DNA from 3 places in the Citrobacter freundii ATCC 8090 genome. Region 3 is predicted to be linked to each of the others. Evidence: predicted binding sites of a transcription regulator. Region 3 holds the regulator's gene; each other region holds the start of a gene.
The links. The regulator LexA, encoded in region 3, represses DNA repair genes until DNA is damaged. The targets are predictions, from matches to a motif close to TNCTGTATGTACATACAGNA.
Positions count from the first base shown of each region.

Region 1 (7,928 bases), 240 kb from region 3:
TGTCAGCGCCGCCATACTGCGATGCTGCATGATTTCATCATCTGGAATAACCGTCACATCCACCAACGGAAACGGTGTGCTGTAAAGTTGAAGGGCGGTTCCCGAATCCTCAAAGTGATCCAGCCAGTTCATTGAGCCTTGCCATGGGCTTTGCTTGCCATGGTAAAAGAGCACTGGAATCACCAGCGGTAGAGTGTCGTTTCCAGCCTCAAGATGACGTTGCATCGCGGCGATAGCGTAGCGCATCAGGCGAAATGACATATGCTTGTCAGGTGAGCTTTGATGCTCAATAAGCACATGTACATAGCCTTGTCCGCTGGTGGTTTCCAGTGAGTAGAGAATATCGCTGAAATAGGGGCGCAGATCGTCCTCCACAAAACTGCCTGATTCCAGACGGAGCGTTTCCAGTTTGCAGATTTTGATTAACGAGGGAGGAAGATGAAGTTCGATAAAGTCCCGCGCGGTTTCCACGCGGGAGAGGAAGGTCTTAAATACTGCGTCATGGGGTGTCGTTGCTTCCGCCATCGTCCATCATCCGTGAGAAGTGAGAGTGGCGGCATTCTTACACTGGTATTCAACACCTAACAGCGCAGAATAAAAGACTTTTCCTCCTTTGCGGCTAAGTACGGAAAGTCATATTCAGACGTTCATACTGTTAGCATTTCTTTGCGAGTGCCGTTCCATTGGCTAGGCATGCCTTGCCGATGCCAGCAGGGCGCCTATCAGCATAAACAGCGAACCGAACACTTTGTTCAGCGCCTTCATTTGCTTTGGCCCTTTAATCCAGCCAGCAATGCGCGTGGCCAGCGTCGCGTAACCGATCATCACAATGATATCGACCACGATGGTCGTAACGCCAAGCACCACGTACTGCATCAGTTGCGGTTCCTGCGGCAGGATAAACTGCGGGAACAGGGCGGCAAGAAAAACAATGCTCTTGGGGTTGGTCAGATTCACAAAGACCGCGCGTTTGAACAGGCGCCTGCGTGATTGTGTATTCGCCATGGTGTTCAGATCGATAGCGCCCGCAGCCCGCCATTGTTGAATACCCAGCCAAATCAGATAGGCCGCTCCCGCCCACTTCAGCACCTCAAATGCGATCACCGAACGTGAAAATAGCGTTCCCAGCCCCACGCCAACCAAAACGATATGAATGCCCAGCCCGGTCTGTAAACCTGCAATCGACGCGCTGGCACCGCGATAACCATGGCTGATGGCGGTGGTCATAGTGTTGATTGCGCCAGAGCCTGGAGACAAGCTCAAAATAATAGAGGTCAGCAGGTAGGCGAACCACCATTCAAAGGTCATGAGAAACTCCCGGATTGTCTATTTTTATGCCACAATACGCTACTGCCGTTAGGTTGTATCAGCGACGGCGAAAAAAACGATTTTACTTGGTCAGCGAGGCTGGATACCCGATGTTTCAGCAGCAAAAAGACTGGGAAACAAGAGAAAACGCGTTTGCTGCTTTTTCCATGGGGCCACTGACAGATTTCTGGCGTCAGCGGGAAGAAGCGGAATTTACGGGCGTGGATGATATCCCCGTACATTTTGTGCGTTTTCATGCAGAAAAAAACGATCGCGTCATCGTCGTCTGTCCTGGACGCATTGAAAGCTATGTGAAATACGCTGAACTGGCGTATGACCTGTTTCATTCTGGTTTTGACGTGCTCATTATCGATCACCGTGGTCAGGGGCGTTCCGGGCGAATGCTTTCGGATCCGCATCGCGGTCATGTCGATAACTTTAATGACTATGTCGACGATTTAACCGCCTTCTGGCAGCAGGAGGTGCTACCCGGCCCGTGGAGAAAACGCTATATCCTGGCGCATTCAATGGGCGGGGCGATTGCCACGTTATTCCTGCAGCGCCACCCGAATCAGTGTGATGCCATCGCGCTTTGTGCACCGATGTTTGGTATTGTGATGCGCTTTCCCGACTGGATGGTGCGCCACATTCTGGACTGGGCTGAAGGGCATCCGCGGATCCGCGAAGGCTATGCGATGGGAACCGGGCGCTGGCGGGCGCTGCCGTTCGGTATGAATGCGTTAACCCATAGTCGACAGCGCTATCGGCGCAATCTACGCTTCTATGCTGATGAGCCGCGGTTGCGCGTTGGTGGTCCCACCTATCACTGGGTACGCGAAGGGATTCTGGCTGGTGAACAGGTTTTGGCTGGCGCTGGGGATGATGCGACGCCGACGCTGCTGATTCAGGCTGAAGAAGAACGTGTAGTGGATAACCGCATGCACGATCGTTTTTGTGAACTCCGCGCCGCAGCGGGCCATCCTGTAGAAGGAGGTCAGCCGCTTGTCATCAAAGGCGCGTACCATGAGATCCTTTTTGAAAAGGACGCCATGCGCTCAGTCGCGCTTAACGCTATTGTCGAATTTTTCGACAAACATAACTCATCCAGCGGAACCCGCTTTGCCTAGAGGTTTAATTTTCTTATGTATCAGGTTGTTGCGTCTGATTTAGACGGTACGCTGCTTTCCCCCGACCATACTCTGTCCCCCTATGCCAAAGAGACGCTGAAGTTATTGACCGCTCGCGGCGTTAACTTCGTGTTTGCGACTGGCCGTCATCATGTTGATGTGGGGCAAATTCGCGATAACCTCGGCATTAAAACCTACATGATCACGTCCAACGGCGCGCGGGTGCATGATTCTGACGGGAATCTGGTTTTTTCCCATAACCTGGATCGCGACATTGCCAGCGACCTGTTTGGCGTAGTGAATGCAAATCCGGACATCGTGACCAACGTTTATCGCGATGATGAATGGTTTATGAATCGCCATCGTCCGGACGAAATGCGATTCTTCAAAGAAGCAGTGTTTAACTATTCCCTGTTTGAACCTGCATTACTGGAGCCTGAAGGCGTCAGCAAAGTGTTCTTCACCACCGACTCTCACGAAAGACTGCTACCGCTGGAGCAGGCGATTAACGCCCGCTGGGGCGATCGCGTCAACGTCAGCTTCTCTACGCTTACCTGTCTGGAAGTCATGGCGGGCGGCGTGTCGAAAGGTCATGCGCTGGAAGCGGTAGCGAAAGCGATGGGCTACAGCCTGAAAGACTGCATCGCTTTTGGCGATGGGATGAATGATGCGGAAATGCTCTCTATGGCGGGCAAAGGCTGCATCATGGGCAACGCCCACCAGCGCCTGAAGGATCTGCACCCAGAACTGGAAGTCATTGGTCTTAATGCCGACGATGCCGTACCGCACTACCTGCGCGATCTCTTTTTAAAGTGATTGTTCTTTAGTTGACCAGTTGTCAACTAAACTCTCCGCTACAATGGATGTTCCCTGTTCTAAGAGACATCCATTGTGGCGCTACTCATCATTACCACTATTTTGTGGGCCTTTTCCTTCAGCCTGTTTGGCGAGTACCTTGCCGGTCATGTCGATAGCTATTTTGCGGTGCTGGTGCGCGTTGGACTCGCGGCGCTGGTGTTCCTGCCGTTTTTACGAACCCGTGGGCACAGCGTAAAAACGATCGCGCTATATATGCTGGTGGGGGCCATGCAGCTTGGCATTATGTATATGCTGAGTTTTCACGCCTACCTGTATCTGACGGTTTCAGAGCTGTTGCTTTTCACCGTGCTGACGCCGCTCTACATCACGCTGATTTATGACCTGATGAGCGGGCGCCGTTTGCGTTGGAGCTACGCTTTCAGTGCGTTACTGGCGGTGATTGGCGCGGGGATTATTCGTTACGATCAGGTAACCAGCCACTTCTGGACTGGCCTGCTGCTGGTGCAGCTTTCCAACATTAGTTTTGCCATCGGTATGGTGGGCTATAAACGTCTGATGGAAACGCGGCCAATGCCGCAGCACAACGCCTTTGCCTGGTTTTATATGGGGGCCTTTATGGTGGCTGTCGTGGCCTGGTTCATGCTGGGCAATGCGCAAAAAATGCCTGCAACCACGCTACAGTGGGGAATTCTGGTCTTTCTTGGCGTGGCAGCGTCCGGCGTTGGTTACTTTATGTGGAACTACGGTGCGACCCAAGTGGATGCGGGCACACTGGGTATCATGAACAATATGCATGTGCCGGCCGGGCTGTTGGTCAACCTGGCTATCTGGCATCAACAGCCTCACTGGCCAAGCTTCATCATTGGCGCGGCTGTGATAGTGGCCTCACTGTGGGTACATCGAAAGTGGGTCGTTCCGCACTCCGCACAAACGGCAGATGATCGCAGGCGTGATTCCGCGCTGAGCGAATAAACGCTTCTGTGACCGGCTGTCGCTGCTCGCCATCACGCACGGCGGCGTACAGTCGGCTCCACAATCCATCACCCAGGGTTTTAGTCACTACTAAACCCTGGCGTTCAAAACTCTCCACCACCCAGTGCGGTAACGCCGCGATACCCATTCTGGCTGCAACCATCTGAATCAGCAGCAGGGTGTTATCCACGCTCTTCAGCGACGGGCTCACGCCCGCAGGCTGCAGGAAATGCCGCCATACATCCAGTCGACTCCGTTGCACTGGGTAAATGAGCAGCGTCTCGCTGGCCAAATCTTCCGGCGTGATTTGCGTTTTGCTGGCCAACGGATGGTCAGGCGCCAGTACCAGGCGGACTTCAAAATCAAACATCGGTGAGTAGTGCAATCCGCTGCGCGGCAGGATGTCGGAGGTTAATACCAGATCCAGCTCATCCTGCTGTAGCGCTGGTTGCGGATCGAACGTCACGCCGGATTTAAAGTCCATCTCCACCTGTGGCCAGTTGGCACGAAAATTCTCCAGCGCGGGCGTCAGCCATTGAATACAACTGTGACATTCAATTGCGATTCGCAGCCGGGTTTGCTGCGGTTCGTTGCAAGCCTGCAGCGCACGACCAATTTGCGGCAACACCTGATTAGCTAACTGCAGCAGGATTTCTCCCTGCGGCGTAAAGCGCAGAGGCTGGCTTTTACGGATAAAAAGTCGAAAGCCAAGGCGCTGCTCCAGATCGCTGAACTGGTGAGAAAGAGCGGATTGGGTCTGATGCAACGTCGCCGCGGCGGCTGCCAGCGAACCGCTATTCCGCAACGCCTGGAGCGTTTTCAGGTGTTTAATCTCGATCATGAAAGTCCTTCACTTCGGCATGAACAAATTGCGCTTGAGGAATATACAGTAACCGCCAATTATGGATGTGTAAACATCTGGACGGCTAAAATCCTTCGTCTTTTAAATTTATGGTGCGTTGGCTTCGTTTCCCCACCCCAGTCACTTACTTCAGTAAGCTCCTGGGGATGAGTAAACTTGCCGCCTTCCCTAAATTCAAAATCCATAGGATTTACATATAATTAGAGGAAGAAAAATGACAATATTGAATCACACCCTCGGTTTCCCTCGCGTTGGCCTGCGTCGCGAGTTGAAGAAAGCGCAAGAAAGCTACTGGGCGGGAAATTCCTCCCGTGAAGAATTGCTGGCCGTTGGCCGCGAGCTGCGTGCCCGCCACTGGGATCAGCAGAAGCAGGCGGGTGTTGACCTGCTGCCGGTAGGTGATTTTGCCTGGTACGATCACGTGCTGACTACCAGCCTGCTGCTCGGCAACGTTCCGGCTCGTCATCAGAATAAAGACGGCTCGGTCGATATCGATACCTTATTCCGTATTGGCCGTGGCCGCGCACCGACCGGTGAGCCAGCGGCGGCGGCAGAAATGACCAAATGGTTTAACACCAACTATCACTACATGGTACCGGAGTTCACCAAAGGCCAGCAGTTCAAACTGACCTGGACGCAACTGCTGGATGAAGTAGACGAAGCGCTGGCGCTCGGGCATAAGGTGAAACCTGTGCTGCTGGGGCCGGTAACTTACCTGTGGCTGGGGAAAGTGAAGGGCGAACAGTTTGACCGCCTGAGTCTGTTGAACGACATTCTGCCGGTTTACCAGCAGGTGCTGGCGGAGCTGGCAAAACGGGGTATTGAGTGGGTGCAGATTGACGAACCTGCTCTGGTGCTGGAATTACCGCAAGCGTGGCTGGACGCCTTCAAACCAGCTTATGGTGCCTTGCGGGGCCAGGTGAAGCTGCTACTGACCACCTACTTCGAAGGCGTAACGCCAAACCTGGATACCATTACCGCGCTGCCGGTGCAGGGACTGCACGTCGACTTCGTGCACGGTAAAGATGATGTCGCCGAGCTGCACAAACGTCTGCCTGCCGACTGGCTGCTGTCAGCGGGCCTGGTGAACGGGCGCAACGTCTGGCGCGCCGATCTCAGCGAAAAATACGCGCAAATTAAAGATATCGTCGGGAAACGTGACCTGTGGGTGGCTTCTTCCTGCTCCCTGCTGCACAGCCCCATCGATCTCAGCGTGGAAACCCGCCTTGATGCAGAGGTGAAGAGCTGGTTTTCCTTCGCCCTGCAAAAATGCGGCGAGCTGGCGCTGCTGCGTGATGCGTTGAACAGCGGTGATACGGCGGCAATTGTCGAATGGAGCGCACCGATTCAGGCTCGTCGTCACTCTACTCGTGTCCACAACGCTGCAGTGGAAAAACGTCTGGCGGCAATCACCGCCCAGGACAGCCAGCGCGCCAACGCTTATCCGGTTCGTGCCGAGGCGCAACGTGCCCGCTTTAATCTGCCGGCATGGCCGACCACGACTATCGGCTCATTCCCGCAAACCACCGAAATTCGCGGTCTGCGTCTGGACTTCAAAAAGGGCAACCTGGATGCCGGTAACTACCGCACCGGTATTGCGGAACATATCAAACAGGCGATCGCTGAACAGGAGCGTCTGGGGCTCGACGTGCTGGTACACGGTGAAGCCGAACGTAACGACATGGTGGAATACTTTGGTGAGCATCTGGACGGGTTCGTCTTTACCCAGAACGGTTGGGTGCAGAGCTATGGCTCCCGTTGCGTGAAGCCACCGGTAGTCATTGGCGACGTCAGCCGCCCGGAAGCGATCACCGTGGAGTGGGCGAAGTATGCCCAGTCACTGACCGACAAACCGGTAAAAGGTATGCTGACCGGTCCGGTGACCATTCTTTGCTGGTCATTCCCGCGTGAAGACGTGACGCGTGAAACCATCGCGAAGCAGATTGCGCTGGCGTTGCGTGATGAAGTTGCGGATCTGGAAGCAGCGGGGATCGGCATTATCCAGATTGATGAGCCGGCACTGCGTGAAGGTTTACCGCTGCGTCGCAGCGACTGGGCGGCGTATCTGGAGTGGGGCGTGGAAGCCTTTCGCATTAACGCGGCAGTGGCGAAGGATGAAACCCAGATCCACACCCACATGTGTTACTGCGAGTTCAACGACATCATGGACTCCATTGCGGCGCTGGACGCGGACGTGATCACTATTGAGACTTCACGTTCTGATATGGAGCTGCTGGAGTCGTTCGAAGAGTTCGACTATCCGAACGAAATCGGGCCGGGCGTCTACGACATTCACTCGCCGAACGTCCCGAGCGTGGAGTGGATTGAAGCTCTGCTGAAGAAAGCCGAGCAGCGTATTCCGGCTGAGCGTCTGTGGGTGAACCCGGACTGCGGCCTGAAAACGCGCGGCTGGCCGGAAACCCGTGCTGCGCTGGCAAACATGGTTAAAGCGGCGCAGAATCTGCGTCAGGCGTAAAAACAAAACGGAGGCTGATGCCTCCGTTTTGTTTATTGGTTTGCCTGGCGGGAATTATTTCTTCCCACCGTATTGCGCGAACCACTCCAGCATTCTCTGCCAGCCGTCTTTCGCGGACTCTTCGTGATAGCTCGGGCGATAATCGGCGTTGAAGGCATGTCCGGCATCGGGATAGACCACGATTTCCGCTTTCGCATTGGCGGCGCGTAGCGCCTGACGCATTGTTTCAACGGTATCTTGCGGAATGCTGGTATCCTGGGCGCCATAAAGTCCCAAAACGGGGGCGTTAAGATCGGTTGCGATATCAACGGGATGTTTCGGCGAGTTGAGGGTTTTATCACCCACCAGTTTGCCATACCACGCC
Region 1 is NZ_CP049015.1:4,843,475-4,851,402, reverse strand. It holds gene G4551_RS23230 (Rpn family recombination-promoting nuclease/putative transposase) at 1-525, opposite strand, end outside; gene rhtB (homoserine/homoserine lactone efflux protein) at 688-1,308, opposite strand; gene pldB (lysophospholipase L2) at 1,419-2,435, shown strand; gene yigL (sugar/pyridoxal phosphate phosphatase YigL) at 2,451-3,251, shown strand; gene G4551_RS23210 (carboxylate/amino acid/amine transporter) at 3,327-4,226, shown strand; gene metR (HTH-type transcriptional regulator MetR) at 4,114-5,067, opposite strand; gene metE (5-methyltetrahydropteroyltriglutamate--homocysteine S-methyltransferase) at 5,303-7,564, shown strand; gene G4551_RS23195 (dienelactone hydrolase family protein) at 7,619-7,928, opposite strand, start outside.
Region 1: metR (HTH-type transcriptional regulator MetR) is a predicted target of LexA. The motif match lies at 5,099-5,118, and genes of this name have one in related genera.

Region 2 (7,928 bases), 2.0 Mb from region 3:
GCGGGTCTGCTGCTGCAATTAGCGAATCTGCCGACGCCGCCGGAAAGCGTGCCGATCAACATGCTGGTGAAAGTGAAGGGCACGCCGCTTGCCGATAACGACGACGTAGATGCTTTTGATTTTATTCGTACTATCGCCGTCGCGCGCATCATGATGCCGACCTCATACGTACGTCTTTCTGCCGGGCGCGAGCAGATGAACGAACAAACCCAGGCAATGTGCTTTATGGCCGGGGCCAACTCGATTTTCTACGGCTGCAAACTGCTGACCACGCCGAACCCGAACGAAGATAAAGATTTATTGTTGTTCCGTAAGCTGGGTCTTAACCCGCAGCAAACGGCGGTACTGGCGGGTGATAACGAACAGCAACAACGTCTGGAGCAGGCGCTGCGTACCCCGGATACCGACGATTACTACAACGCGGCAACCGTATGACCTGGCAGCAAAAAATCGACGATGCGCTAACGGCGCGTCGTCGTGCTGATGCGTGGCGTCGGCGCTATGCAGTGACACAGGGTGCTGGTCGCTTGTTACAGGCTGGCGGTCGTCAGTATCTGAATTTCTCCAGCAACGACTATCTCGGCTTAAGCCACCATCCGCAAATTATCTGCGCGTGGCAGCAGGGCGCTGAGCGTTTTGGCGTCGGCAGTGGCGGCTCGGGCCATGTCAGCGGTTATTCCGTTGCGCATCAGGCGCTGGAAGAAGAGCTGGCGCAGTGGCTCGGCTATTCCCGGGCGCTGTTGTTCATCTCCGGTTTTGCCGCTAATCAGGCAGTGATAGCCGCATTGATGGAAAAAGACGATCGCATTGTCGCCGACAGGCTTAGCCATGCCTCGCTGTTGGAGGCTGCCAGCCTTAGCCCTGCTGTTTTACGTCGCTTTACCCATAACGATCCGCAACACCTGGAGCGTCTGCTGACTTCCCCCTGTCCGGGGCAGCAGCTGGTGGTCACTGAAGGTGTATTCAGCATGGATGGCGATAGTGCGCCGCTGGCAGAAATCCACGCGGTGGCGAAACGGCAGGGCGCGTGGCTGCTGGTGGATGATGCGCATGGGATTGGCGTAAGCGGTGAGGAAGGGCGTGGTTCGTGCTCTCGACAGCAGGTGAAACCTGAGCTGCTCGTAGTGACGTTTGGCAAAGGGTTTGGCGTCAGCGGTGCGGCGATCCTGTGTTCTGATAGCGTGGCCGACTATCTGTTGCAGTTTGCCCGCCATCTGATCTACAGCACCAGTATGCCTCCGGCGCAGGCGCAGGCCTTACGCGCCGCGCTGGCGGTGATCCGCAGCCGTGAAGGCGATGAACGCAGGGAAAAGTTAGCGATGCTGATCCAGCGTTTTCGCGCTGGGGTGAATACTACGGATTTGACGCTGGCGCATTCAGACAGCGCTATTCAACCGCTGATCGTTGGCGACAATCATAAAGCCCTGCAACTGGCACAGACATTACGGCAACAGGGATGCTGGGTGACGGCGATTCGCCCACCAACGGTGCCCACCGGTACGGCCAGATTACGGCTGACGCTGACCCAAGCGCATGAGGTGCAGGATATCGATCGTCTACTGGAGGTGTTGCATGGCACAGGTCAATAAACAGGCGATTGCCGCCGCGTTTGGCCGCGCTGCCACCCACTATGAGCAACACGCAGAGCTACAACGTCAGAGTGCCGATGCGTTACTGGCACAACTCGATGGCCGGGCGTTCTCAAGGGTTTTGGACGCGGGCTGTGGGCCTGGGCGTATGAGTCGCTACTGGCGGGAGCAGGGGAGCGAGGTCTGCGCGCTGGATCTGTCGGCGCAAATGCTGGCTGAAGCGCAGCGTCACGATGTTGCCCATCACTATCTGCTGGCGGATATCGAAGCCATTCCGCAGGCCGCTGCCACTTTCGACCTGGCCTGGAGCAATCTGGCCGTGCAGTGGTGCAGCGACCTACGCGGTGCGTTAAGCGAGCTATACCGGGTGGTGCGTCCTGGCGGAACGGTGGCGTTTAGTACCTTGGCGCAAGGTTCGATGCCGGAACTTCGTCAGGCGTGGCGAACAGTTGATGACCGGGAGCATGCCAACCGTTTTTTGCCCGTGGAGCAACTGGAAAACGCGCTGTGCGGCTGGGACGTTGAATACCAGTCTCATGCCGTCACGCTGTGGTTTGACGATGCGCTGAGCGCCATGCGCTCGTTGAAGGGTATTGGCGCGACGCATTTGCATGATGGACGCGAGCAGCGTGTGCTGACCCGCTCGCAACTGCGTCAGCTACAGCTCGCCTGGCCCTGTCAGCAGGGGAAATATCCGCTGACCTATCATCTTTTTTTGGGAGTGATTCAACGTGACTAACACGTATTTTGTCACCGGGACGGACACTGAAGTAGGTAAAACTATCGCCAGCTGTGCGTTGCTTCAGGCGGCGAGACAGTTGGGGTTGCGAACCGTCGGCTATAAGCCGGTGGCGTCAGGCAGTGAAATGACGGATGAAGGTCTGCGAAACAGTGATGCGCTGGCGCTACAGCGCAACAGCGTTGTAGCCGTGGATTATGCAGCCATCAATCCGTATACCTTCGCGGAACCTACCTCACCGCATATCATCAGTGCTGACGAAGGGCGCCCCATTCAGGCCTCCGTGATGTCTGCGGGTTTACGACTGCTTGAAGAACAGGCTGACTGGGTATTGGTGGAAGGTGCAGGCGGATGGTTTACGCCGCTTTCGCCAACGCTGAGTTTTTCTGACTGGGTAAAAGAGGAACAACTGCCGGTGATTCTGGTGGTTGGCGTTAAGCTCGGTTGTATCAATCATGCCATTTTGACCGCCCTGGCGGTGCAGCAGGCCGGGCTGACGCTCGCCGGATGGGTTGCCAATGATGTGACGCCACCCGGCAAGCGTCATGCTGAATATATGGCGACGCTAAAGCGTGCGCTTGCGGCTCCGCTGCTGGGGGAAATTCCCTGGCTGGCAGAAGAGCCGGAGCAAGCATCGACAGGTCGTTATATCGATCTTAGCGTTTTGTCTCTGGCATCCACCAGTCGTTGATTAGCGGGTCGCTGAATTGTGTTATTTGCCCTTGAGCCACGTTGCGGCCACGATGTAACAAGCAATAGCAGTCGGCGACCCGACGAATGAACGGCAGGCTCTGCTCCGCGAGCATAATGGTGATGCCAAGCTCCTGGCTTAGCCTTACAATCAGATTCCCCAGTTTGTGGATATACGCCTGGCCTGTTCCTCGTGTGGGCTCATCGAGGATCAGCAGACGCGGGCGAGTGACCAACGCACTGGCGAGTGCAAGCTGGTGCTGATTTTCCTCCGACAATGCCACTCCTTTGGCCTGACGCAGTACAAACAGCTGTGGAAACAGGCGGTAAATATCGCTGCTGTTCATTGCTTCGCTTTCCTCAACCGCCTGGCGCGCAATGTGCAGATTTTCCTCTACCGTCAGTTGCGAAAAAATTCGCCGCTCCTGTGATACACAGTTAATACCTAGTGCAATGCGCTTTGCCGCCGGAATCTGAAGCAGATCGCAAGGTGGTGCGCCAGCCTGATGCCAGAACATGGTTCCGCTCTCAATCGGTAAATTGCCGATGATGCAATTGGCAAGCGTAGTCTTTCCCATCCCTGGAAGACCCAGTACGGCGGTACATTTACCGGGCAACAGGTCGAGATCGACATCCCAAAGCGAGTGTTGATTACCGTAATAGTGATTCACTGCACGAAGACTCAACATAGATTTCTCCCTCATGATGATATCCGCCTCGCGGAATGGTGGTCGGGAGAAAACTGCAAATCTCTTGCCAGAAGCGGAATTGGGGAAAAATACAGCAGGATGGCGTGCAACGCTGGCGATAAATTCTTACTGACCGCATTCCTGACGTTCTTTTGTGCACATTGGCAGTGCCTGGTGGTGTCGTGATGGTGCAGGCAGGAAAATGATGAAAATGCGAGCAAGATCTCGGCCATCCGAGGTCGCTTCGTTAGCTGATAAATATCAAAAAATAGCGATAATTTTTTTTTATCCCACCAGAAAAGACCATCAGGACGTTTTTGCCAGGCTACAGTCCATACGGGCTGGAGGCAGTTATCCACTATTCCTGTGGATAACCTTGTGTATTAGGGTTAGAAAACACAATGTAAGCGAGAGAAGACGCGGCCTGCGACTAAATTGATGCGAAAGACGGCTCGAGATAATAATCATTAAATTACAGGATGTTAGATAAATGCAATGGCTGTCGCAGAAGTGTCATGCGTTGCCACAAAACTTTCATCGAGTAGCTTGACAAATGTTAAAAAAGTCATTGGTTTGGGGATAACACATTTTTGCTGGTGTTTTATCTTGCCTGCGGACAAATTTTAGCCTGTAGTCACGGCCATTTTGCTGGGGTAACAGAAATATTCTGGCGCGTTACTGTTTTTTCATCCAGTATATTTTACTGGCAAAATATACTGCTGCGAGTAAAATTACACACCTGCCCGCCCATTGCTTCAGGTAGCTGCTCATGAGTAAACCGTTCAAACTAAATTCCGCTTTTAAACCCTCTGGCGATCAGCCTGAGGCGATTCGTCGCCTGGAAGAAGGTCTGGAGGATGGTCTGGCGCATCAGACGCTACTGGGGGTGACAGGGTCGGGGAAAACATTCACCATCGCTAACGTGATTGCGGACTTGCAGCGTCCTACCATGGTGCTGGCCCCCAATAAGACACTTGCTGCTCAGCTGTACGGTGAGATGAAAGAGTTCTTCCCGGATAATGCGGTGGAGTATTTTGTCTCTTACTACGACTATTATCAGCCGGAAGCCTACGTACCCAGTTCTGACACCTTCATCGAGAAAGATGCTTCGGTCAACGAACATATTGAGCAGATGCGCCTGTCGGCAACCAAAGCGCTGCTGGAACGTCGCGATGTCGTTGTCGTGGCGTCGGTTTCCGCGATTTATGGTCTGGGTGACCCGGATTTGTACCTGAAAATGATGCTGCACCTGACGGTGGGGATGATTATCGACCAGCGTGCGATCCTGCGTCGTCTGGCGGAGCTGCAATATACCCGCAACGATCAGGCATTCCAGCGCGGGACCTTCCGCGTGCGCGGTGAAGTGATCGACATTTTCCCGGCAGAATCCGACGACATCGCGCTGCGCGTGGAACTGTTTGATGAAGAGGTCGAACGTTTATCGCTGTTTGACCCGCTGACCGGACAGGTCGAATCCACAATTTCGCGCTACACCATCTATCCTAAAACGCACTACGTGACGCCGCGAGAACGTATCGTGCAGGCGATGGAAGAAATCAAAGTTGAGCTGGCAGAGCGGCGTAAAGTCCTGTTGGCAAATAACAAACTGCTGGAAGAACAGCGCTTAAGTCAGCGTACCCAGTTCGATTTGGAAATGATGAATGAGCTGGGTTACTGCTCGGGGATTGAAAACTACTCCCGCTATCTGTCCGGGCGCGGCCCCGGCGAGCCGCCGCCGACGCTGTTTGATTACCTGCCTGCCGATGGCCTGCTGGTGGTGGATGAATCCCACGTGACTATCCCGCAAATTGGCGGCATGTATCGCGGCGATCGGGCGCGTAAAGAAACCCTGGTTGAATACGGATTCCGTCTGCCGTCGGCGCTGGATAACCGTCCGCTCAAATTTGAAGAGTTCGAGGCGCTGGCTCCGCAAACTATCTACGTTTCGGCGACGCCGGGCAACTATGAGCTGGAGAAATCCGGTGATGAAGTGGTCGATCAGGTGGTACGACCGACCGGCCTGCTGGATCCGGTCATTGAGGTGCGTCCGGTGGCGACGCAGGTTGACGATCTGCTGTCGGAGATCCGCACCCGTGCGGCGATTAACGAACGTGTGCTGGTCACCACGCTGACCAAACGGATGGCAGAAGACCTCACAGAATACCTCGAAGAACATGGCGAGCGGGTGCGTTATCTGCACTCTGACATCGATACTGTGGAACGCATGGAAATCATTCGTGACCTGCGTCTGGGCGAGTTTGACGTGCTGGTGGGTATCAACCTTTTACGTGAAGGTCTGGACATGCCTGAGGTCTCCCTGGTGGCGATTCTGGACGCAGACAAAGAAGGATTCCTGCGTTCTGAACGTTCGCTTATCCAGACCATCGGTCGTGCGGCGCGAAACATCAACGGTAAGGCTATTCTCTACGGCGATAAAATTACCGCCTCAATGGCTAAAGCGATTGGTGAAACCGAACGTCGTCGTGAGAAACAGCAACTCTACAACGAAGAGCACGGTATTACGCCGCAGGGCCTGAATAAGAAAGTAGTCGATATTCTGGCGCTGGGTCAGAATATTGCGAAGACCAAGGCGAAAGGCAAAGGGAAGTCACGCGCAGGCGCGAAGTCTGAAGTTGTGGAACTGGATATGACGCCAAAAGCGCTGCAGCAGAAGATTCACGAGCTGGAAGGGCAGATGATGCAGCATGCGCAGAATCTTGAATTTGAAGAGGCAGCGACGATCCGCGACCAGTTGCATCAACTGCGCGAGTTGTTTATCGCAGCATCGTAAGAGTGTGCCGGATGCGGGGTAAACCCCTTATCCGGCCTACGGCAAAGATCGCGTCCGTAGGTCGGATGTCGGAGCGGAGCGTTTGGTAGGCCTGATAAGCGCCGCGCATCAGGTAAATCCGTTTAGCCTAGCGCCTGCACCGCTTTCTCCAGCGCACTATGCAATAGCTGGCGGTCATGGCGGTAGGGAATATCGCTGGCTTCCAGCACTTCCTGAATGACAACGCGGTCGGTAACGACGGAAGCATCCACTTTCGGACCCACTACTACCGCATCAATCACTTTCTTCCCGACGTACTGTTCAATAATGGCCAGCTTATCGCTAAGCGTCAGGCTGGCTGCTGGCAGGCTTAATTCGCGCCCCAGATTGCCTATATAGACCATCGGGGCCGGTGTGCGACGTAACGCCTGCGCCAGCTCGTCTAGCAACAGGATCGGCATCAGGCTGGTGTAAAAACTGCCTGGTCCTATCAGAATCAAATCCGCTTCGGCGATAGCCTCTACTGCTTCCCGCGTGGTGGGGACTTTTGGCGATAGCATTAGCTCCTGAGGCGGGATAGTAAGCTGATCGATATTCACTTCGCCATAGACTTCATGCCCCTGATCGTCGATAGCCATCAAATCCACCGGCAGCTCCGACATCGGAATTAAATGCGCATCTACCTTCAACAGGCTTCGAATTAAATTGATGGCTTCCAGAGGCCGCACGCTGAGGTGATCGAGCGCTTTTAACATCAGATTTCCGAGGTTATGCCCGGAAAGTTCGCCATTCCCGCCAAAACGGTACTCAAACATCGCGGATGCGACGCTGGGCTGGGTAATTAACTGGTTCAGACAGTTACGCATGTCTCCCCAGGCTATCCCGCCTTCAGAGCGACGAATACGACCTGTCGAGCCGCCGTTATCCGTGGTGGTGACGATACCCGTCAGGCGTGAGCCTAGAGGGGAAAGTGAGGAGAGAACGCGTCCTAATCCATGCCCTCCGCCGAGAGCGACAACGCGGTCCAGATCTGCCAGCGTGCGAGTGCGCATATATTTTCCTGATATCAATTGATCGGCGTTACAGTAACGTAAATAGCGTGTTTTCAGCAATTATCCAGTCGGCATCTGCCGTAATTTTTTTCTGCGGTCTACTCCTTTCTGGCGAGATCCACCTGATGGCAAGATGATGTATATCAATGCAAAACTGTGATTTTTGCTTATTCTGTAGCGAAATTGCACGATCATGTCGTTATGTATGTATTTATATAGCGAAAGTGTACATGGCAAAAGCGTCATTTACACGCTAGTATCGGCATAACCACTAAGTACTCTTAATAATTTGAGTTGCCGGAAGCCAACGCATCTGCAACACGAAGTATGACGAGTATAAACACTCTAGCCTCTGCACCTGGGTCAAATGATACGGTGCTTTGGCCGTGACAAGACTTG
Region 2 is NZ_CP049015.1:1,635,417-1,643,344, forward strand. It holds gene bioB (biotin synthase BioB) at 1-435, shown strand, start outside; gene bioF (8-amino-7-oxononanoate synthase) at 432-1,589, shown strand; gene bioC (malonyl-ACP O-methyltransferase BioC) at 1,573-2,328, shown strand; gene bioD (dethiobiotin synthase) at 2,321-3,019, shown strand; gene G4551_RS07830 (ABC transporter ATP-binding protein) at 2,985-3,707, opposite strand; gene uvrB (excinuclease ABC subunit UvrB) at 4,477-6,498, shown strand; gene yvcK (uridine diphosphate-N-acetylglucosamine-binding protein YvcK) at 6,621-7,529, opposite strand; molybdenum cofactor riboswitch at 7,859-7,928, shown strand, end outside.
Region 2: uvrB (excinuclease ABC subunit UvrB) is a predicted target of LexA. The motif match lies at 4,384-4,403, and genes of this name have one in related genera.

Region 3 (7,928 bases):
GTTGCTGCTCCAGCGCCACAACCGGTGAAGAAAAGTGAGCCGATGTTAAATGACACGGAAAGTTATTTTAACCAGGGCATTAAGGATGCCGTGGCGAAAGGCGATGTCGATAAAGCGCTGAAGCTGCTTGATGAAGCTGAACGTCTGGGATCCAAATCTGCCCGATCCACCTTTATCAGCAGTGTAAAAGGCAAGGGGTAAACGTCTCCCCGCAGTGCTGATTTTGCAACAACTGGTGCGTCTCCTGGCGCACCTTTTTTTATCCTTCGGTGCTAATTGTTACACTTATGTTGCTCTGACGATCACTTAATTGTGTTTGCTCACCCCGTAATGCATTTTCTGCGATACAATGCCTTCAGGTTATAAATCGGAGAGTAAGGCATGCCACACCCTGCGTTAACGCAACTGCGTGCGCTGCGTTATTTTGATGCGATCCCGGCGCTGGACCCCCAACTGCTCGACTGGTTGTTACTGGAAGATTCCATGACCAAACGTTTTGAGCTGCAGGGGAAAAAGGTTACCGTCACGTTACTTCGCGAAGGATTTGTTGGGCAAAATGAGGTGGCTGAAGAACTGATGCTGCTGCCTAAAGAGTCTCGCTATTGGTTACGTGAAATCCTGTTATGTGCGGATGGTGAACCCTGGCTTGCCGGACGGACCGTGGTGCCTGAATCAACCTTGTGCGGCCCAGAACTGGCCTTACAGAACCTGGGGAAAACCCCGCTCGGACGCTACCTGTTTACGTCATCGACATTGACCCGAGATTTTATTGAGATTGGCCGCGATGCAGCGCTATGGGGGCGTCGTTCCCGCCTACGGCTGAGCGGTAAGCCGCTGATGCTTACCGAGCTTTTTCTGCCTGCATCGCCGTTGTACTAAGAGGAAGATAAAGATGGAGTGGAGTCTGACGCAGAATAAGCTGCTGGCGTTTCACCGCTTGATGCGTACGGATAAGCCGATCGGCGCCTTACTGCTGCTCTGGCCAACGCTATGGGCATTGTGGGTGGCGACCCCAGGCATGCCGCAACTGTGGATCCTGGCGGTATTTGTCGCCGGCGTTTGGTTAATGCGCGCCGCTGGATGTGTGGTAAATGATTATGCCGACAGGAAGTTTGACGGACACGTTAAACGCACCGCGAATCGACCGCTGCCGAGCGGTGCTGTCACCGAAAAAGAAGCCCGAACGCTGTTCGTCGTATTGGTGTTGCTCGCCTTCCTGCTGGTTTTGACGCTCAACACGATGACCATTTTGTTGTCCGTTGCGGCGCTAGCGCTGGCGTGGGTCTATCCCTTCATGAAACGCTACACGCATCTGCCGCAGGTGGTGCTGGGCGCGGCGTTTGGCTGGTCTATACCGATGGCGTTTGCCGCCGTGAGCGAGTCTGTACCACTGAGCTGCTGGCTGATGTTCCTCGCCAACATTCTCTGGGCGGTGGCCTATGATACACAGTATGCGATGGTTGATCGGGATGATGACCTGAAGATTGGCATTAAATCGACCGCGATCCTGTTCGGCCAGAACGACAAACTCATTATTGGTATTCTGCAGGTCGGTGTGCTGGCGCTGATGGCGCTGGTGGGGTGGTTAAACGGGTTGGGGATGGGCTATTACTGGTCTCTGCTGGTGGCGGGCGCGCTGTTTGCGTATCAGCAGAAGCTGATTGTTAATCGTGAACGTGATGCCTGTTTTAAAGCGTTTATGAACAATAACTATGTAGGCCTGGTACTGTTCTTAGGACTGGCGATGAGCTACTGGCACTTTTGAGTTTGGCTTAGCCTGCAAAATAAAAACCGGTCATTTCGACCGGTTTTTTAATGCTTACTCGCCCTGTGTGGCACTCTCGATGGTCAGACGGACATCCGACGTCACCAGTTCGGCCAGCATCTGATAGATCTTCATCGTCTCTTCCGGCTCGGCATCCCCGGTATCGCTGATGAATCCCTCGTCACGCAGCGTCAGCACCAGAGAGCTGAACACCGCTTTATCGAAGAATTCCGGCGCGTTAATGCCGTGCAGCACTGAGAGGCGTTGTGCCACGGTGCGGCTCTCTTTCTCCAGCGTGCCACGGTTGATCGACGGGTTGGCGCTCAGTAGCCAGAAGGTGATGGCGTAGCGTTGCAACGTCTCGCGAGCACCCGCAGCCAACAGCTGCAGCGTACGGGAGCGGGCAGGATTAATATGCAGCTCGCCATCCTGTAGAGTAATCAGCCCCTGGCGCTGCATTTCGCTGGCCAGTTCGTCAATCACCCCGGCAAGCTCATCGCGCTCCCAGCGCAGGAACAACTCGGCTTTCAGCATCGGGTACAACGCATCAATATGCTGCTGTAGCGCGACGCGTGAAATACGACGATGCTGAGTCACAATGGCTGCCATCAACGAAGGCAGAACCAGCATATGCGCAATGTTATTGCGGTAGTACGTCATCAAGACCGCCTGCTCGCGCGGCAGAATAATGATGTCACCGATGGTGTCTTTCTCGACCTCAAACTTGTTCATCTGCAAGGCGTGGTCGATCAGTTCACTGGCACTTTGCGCAGGAACGGTTGAGTCCGCCGCGTACGGCACGTTGCGCAGCAGGCTCAGGTAGCAGTCGAGCTGCTCGGTTAACTGTTCACGGGTCAGAGAGCGCTGGCGGGAAGCCAACAGCGCGGTACAACACAGGTTCATGGCGTTGGCCGCGCCAGCGTTGTTAATGCGCACCATCAGATCGGCGGCAATGTTATTCACCGTCGGCGTCAGCCAGGCCGGACGGATAGACTCGATAGGATCGATAGATTCACGCCATTCTGGCACATGCTGGTTGAGGTAAGTCATCAATGGCATTGGTTCACCAAAGTTGACGTAGCCCTGACCCAGGTTGCGCAGCTTGCTTAAGCCACGCAGCATTTGTGGCAGACTTTCTTTCTCTTTCGTCGCGCCACGCAGCTCTTTGGCGTAGGTGCCCACTTCCATTACGTGCTCGTAGCCGATGTAGATCGGTACGAGAGTAATAGGACGCGTACCGCCGCGCAGCATCGCCTGAATAGTCATCGACAGGGTGCCGGTTTTAGGGTCGAGCAAACGACCAGTACGTGAACGTCCACCCTCGACAAAGTACTCAACCGAGTAGCCGCGGCTGAACAACTCGCCCAGATATTCGCGGAATACGGTGGAGTAGAGCTTGTTGCCCTTGAAGGTACGACGAATAAAGAATGCGCCCAGACGACGGAAAATCGGACCCGCTGGCCAGAAATTCAGGTTGATACCGGCTGCGATGTGCGGCGGAACCAGACCCTGGTGGTACAGAACGTACGACAGCAGCATATAGTCCATATGGCTGCGGTGGCACGGAACGTACACGATTTCATGCCCATCGTGCGCCAACTGGCGTACACGCTCCGCATTATGAACGTTAATCCCCTGATACAGACGGTTCCAGGTAAAGCCCAGGATACGGTCCGTCAAACGGATCATTTCGTAGGAGAAGTTGGCGGCAATCTCTTCCATCAGCGCAATGGCATTTTGCTGCGCTTTTTCGTGGGAGATTTTTTTACTGCGCGCTTCATCTTCTACCGCGCGAGCGATCGCTTTTGAAGCTAACAGTTTATTAAACAGATCCTGGCGGGCAGGGAGGCGCGGGCCGACAGCGGCCAGACGCTGGCGAGCAAAGTGCATACGCGCCACGCGTGCCAGCTTCTGGGCAATGATCTTATCCGTACCGTGTTCATCCGCCATACGACGCAGAGAGACCGACGGGGAGAAGCGGACAAAACTGTCGCGACCCAGCCATGAAACCGCAAAGAATTTCTGTACGCCGTTTAGCATACGTAACGGCGGATTAACTTCACCTTTTTCACGCCCTGGCGCACGGCCAAACATCACCGAAACCGGCACCATCTGCACATCCAGGTCTGGATTGCTGCGATGTAAGTCGAGATAGTTATGGAACAGCTTGATGGACTCTTCTTTTGGCGTGTAATAGGTGAACACACGCGGGCCGCCGTGAATAAACACGTAGCGCGGCAGTAAAGTCCCGTCTATCTCCAGCGGTTCCAGGGGATCGGGGAGATCGTGCACCAGACATTGGGCACGCAGCGTCAGCAAGTCTGCTTTTGAATTGTACGGTAGGACGTACATAATGGGACGAGACGTATCGAGTCCCAATTCCGGGGCAGGTTCTGCCGGAATAGACTTGCTTTTTACCAGGACGCTTAATGGTAAATTCAGTAATTTGTAGTAAATTCGTGGCCAGCCGGACATAAACGATGTAAAGCCTCTGGTTAATAATGCAAATGCGCTGCAAGGATATCAGAAAGTTTAGTGAATTTCTGTGGTATCCCGTCATACTTCGCGCTGCTTTGCCACACCCTGAAACAAACGGGGTAACGTTACAATGACATTGACGCTAATAATGTAAAAAGGTTCTTTTTGATGGCCAATAATACCACTGGATTCACCCGAATTATCAAAGCTGCAGGCTATTCCTGGAAAGGTTTTCGCGCCGCATGGATCAATGAGGCGGCATTCCGCCAGGAAAGCGTTGCCGTACTGCTGGGCGTAGCTATCGCCTGCTGGCTGGACGTCGATGCGATTACTCGCGTGCTGTTGATTGGTTCCGTGATGCTGGTGATGATCGTTGAAATCCTCAACAGTGCGATTGAGGCGGTAGTTGACCGTATAGGCTCTGAGTATCACGAACTTTCCGGCCGGGCGAAAGATATGGGGTCGGCGGCGGTATTGTTGTCTATTTTTGTCGCTCTGATTACCTGGGGCATCCTGTTGTGGTCGCATTTGCGATAAGGATTCCACATCTTCATAAATCTCCTGCTTTTTGTGCAGTTTGCGGTTCCAAAATCACCTTTAGCTGTATATACTCACAGCATAACTGTATATACACCCAGGGGGCGGAATGAAAGCGTTAACGGCCAGGCAGCAAGAGGTGTTTGATCTCATTAGAGATCACATCAGCCAGACAGGTATGCCACCGACGCGTGCGGAGATCGCGCAGCGTTTGGGGTTCCGTTCCCCAAATGCCGCTGAAGAACATCTGAAAGCGCTGGCGCGTAAAGGTGTGCTGGAAATTGTCTCCGGCGCATCGCGCGGTATTAGACTGCTGCAGGAAGAAGAAGAGGGATTACCGCTTGTCGGTCGTGTGGCGGCAGGCGAGCCACTTCTGGCGCAGCAGCACATCGAAGGCCACTACCAGGTCGATCCCTCATTGTTCAAACCGAACGCCGATTTTCTGCTGCGCGTCAGCGGTATGTCGATGAAAGATATCGGTATTATGGACGGCGATTTGCTGGCGGTGCATAAAACTCAGGACGTGCGTAACGGACAGGTTGTTGTTGCCCGTATTGATGACGAAGTTACGGTTAAGCGCCTGAAAAAGCAGGGCAACAAGGTTGAACTTCTGCCAGAAAATAGCGAATTTAAACCTATCGTTGTCGACCTGCGTGAGCAAAGCTTCACCATTGAAGGGCTGGCGGTAGGTGTCATTCGTAACGGTGAATGGCTGTAATCATGTATTAATACTGTGGCGCATTCTGCGCCACAGTTAGTTTTCACTTCTTTTCATCAGGCTTTCCTGTATGCCTTTCTTTACCTCCTCTGATAAAGCACTCTGGCACCTCGCCTTACCGATGATCTTCTCCAATATCACCGTTCCCCTGCTGGGACTGGTGGACACCGCGGTGATTGGTCATCTGGATAGTCCGGTCTATCTTGGCGGTGTTGCGGTTGGTGCTACGGCAACCAGTTTTCTCTTTATGCTGCTGCTTTTTCTGCGCATGAGCACCACGGGTCTTACTGCCCAGGCATTTGGTGCGAAAAATCCACAGGCGCTGGCGCGCGCACTGGTGCAGCCGCTAATGCTGGCGCTGGGAGCGGGGTTGCTTATCGCACTGTTTCGTACGCCGATTATCGATGTAGCGCTGCATATTGTCGGGGGAAGTAAAGCGGTACTGGAACAAGCCCGGCGTTTCCTTGAAATCCGCTGGCTCAGCGCACCCGCCTCGCTGGCTAATCTGGTGCTGCTCGGCTGGCTGCTTGGCGTTCAGTATGCGCGTGCGCCGGTTATCCTGTTGATTGTTGGCAATATTCTTAACATTGTGCTCGATTTATGGCTGGTGATGGGCCTGCATATGAACGTGCAAGGTGCGGCACTGGCGACGGTGATTGCTGAATATGCCACCTTACTGATCGGCCTGATGATGGTGCGCAAAGTCCTGCATATGCGCGGAATATCGCTGGCAATGCTGAAGCAGGCGTGGCGTGGCAACTTCCGTCGTTTGCTGGCGCTTAACCGTGACATCATGTTGCGCTCGCTGCTGCTGCAGCTCTGTTTTGGCGCTATCACGGTGCTGGGTGCACGTCTGGGAGGCGATATTATTGCGGTTAATGCCGTTCTGATGACCCTGCTAACCTTTACCGCCTACGCGCTGGATGGATTTGCCTATGCCGTGGAAGCGCATTCGGGCCAGGCCTATGGGGCGCGAGATGGTAGCCAGTTACTGGACGTCTGGCGGGCGGCCTGTCGGCAGTCCGGTATTGTGGCTATTCTGTTTTCGCTGGTTTATGCCCTGTTTGGCGAGCAGATTGTTGCGCTACTGACCTCGCTGCCGCAAATCCAACTACTGGCCGATCGCTATCTCTTCTGGCAGGTGGTGTTACCGCTGGTGGGTGTCTGGTGTTATCTGCTCGACGGAATGTTTATTGGCGCGACGCGGGCTGCAGAAATGCGCAACAGTATGGCCGTTGCCGCAGTGGGATTCGCCTTAACGCTCCTGACGTTGCCGTGGCTGGGAAATCATGGTTTGTGGCTGGCGTTAACCGTTTTCCTCGCGTTGCGCGGGCTGTCGCTGGCCTTTATCTGGCGGCGTCACTGGCGTAATGGAACCTGGTTTGCCTAATCTGGATGGTTAAAAATTCCGAATAGTAAATAAAACCCAGAATCACTGACTACACTTATTCTCACGTCCAGCAAAAACAGCATGTGTCTGGACATGGCACTCTCGCTATTCACAACCTAACGATGAGGACTTGATGATGAATAAAGACGAAGTCGGCGGCAACTGGAAGCAGTTTAAAGGTAAAGTGAAAGAGCAATGGGGCAAACTGACCGATGATGATATGACGGTCATTGAAGGTAAACGTGACCAACTGGTCGGTAAAGTCCAGGAGCGTTACGGTTACGCGAAAGATCAGGCGGAGAAAGAAGTTAACGATTGGGAAAAACGTAATGATTACCGCTGGTAATTAACCCCTCCCTCCTGAGAGTACAAGGATGTACGCTCTCCCGCTTACCTAGCGCCCCACTTTCTTCTTCACCTGAATCGTATGGTCATGCTGGCACTCGCCAGGATGGCGGCATGACTCAACTTCTACACAGGCCGGACATAGTCCGTGTGCTTCAATAACATTATGTCGCAGAGCAAAGCCCATTTTGGCCGCCAGCGTATGCATGATGTCTTCCACACCTTCTGCGCACTCTTCTTTTACCACACCACAGCGGTCACAAATGAACATCGCGGAACTGTGGGTTGGCTGATCGAACAGATGGCAAAGGACATAGCTGTTGGTGGATTCCACCTTATGCACAAATCCTTGTTCCAGCAGAAAATCGAGCGCACGATACACGGTTGGCGGCTTGGCCTGTGGCTCGGTTTCCCGCAACAGGTCGAGCAGGTCATAGGCGCTGATAGCCCCTTCCTGCAGGCTCATCAGGCGCAACACTTCGAGACGCTGTGGCGTAAGCCGCACGTTGCGTTGCGCACAGAGTTTTTCAGCTTGAGCCAATAACTCTTGCGTAGTGGTTTTGTCCATTTGGCGCCTCGATTTGCGTGGAAGGTTAATCCCTTACTTTAACATGTTCTGCTTAAAACGCCGAGATCCACCGCGGTGTGCTATACCTGACGCATCGCAATACTGGAAAATAACCATGAAAAGACCC
Region 3 is NZ_CP049015.1:4,599,333-4,607,260, reverse strand. It holds gene malM (maltose operon protein MalM) at 1-201, shown strand, start outside; gene ubiC (chorismate lyase) at 382-879, shown strand; gene ubiA (4-hydroxybenzoate octaprenyltransferase) at 893-1,765, shown strand; gene plsB (glycerol-3-phosphate 1-O-acyltransferase PlsB) at 1,820-4,240, opposite strand; gene G4551_RS22075 (diacylglycerol kinase) at 4,412-4,780, shown strand; gene lexA (transcriptional repressor LexA) at 4,890-5,498, shown strand; gene dinF (MATE family efflux transporter DinF) at 5,569-6,888, shown strand; gene G4551_RS22060 (CsbD family protein) at 7,025-7,234, shown strand; gene zur (zinc uptake transcriptional repressor Zur) at 7,283-7,801, opposite strand; gene G4551_RS22050 (cupin domain-containing protein) at 7,917-7,928, shown strand, end outside.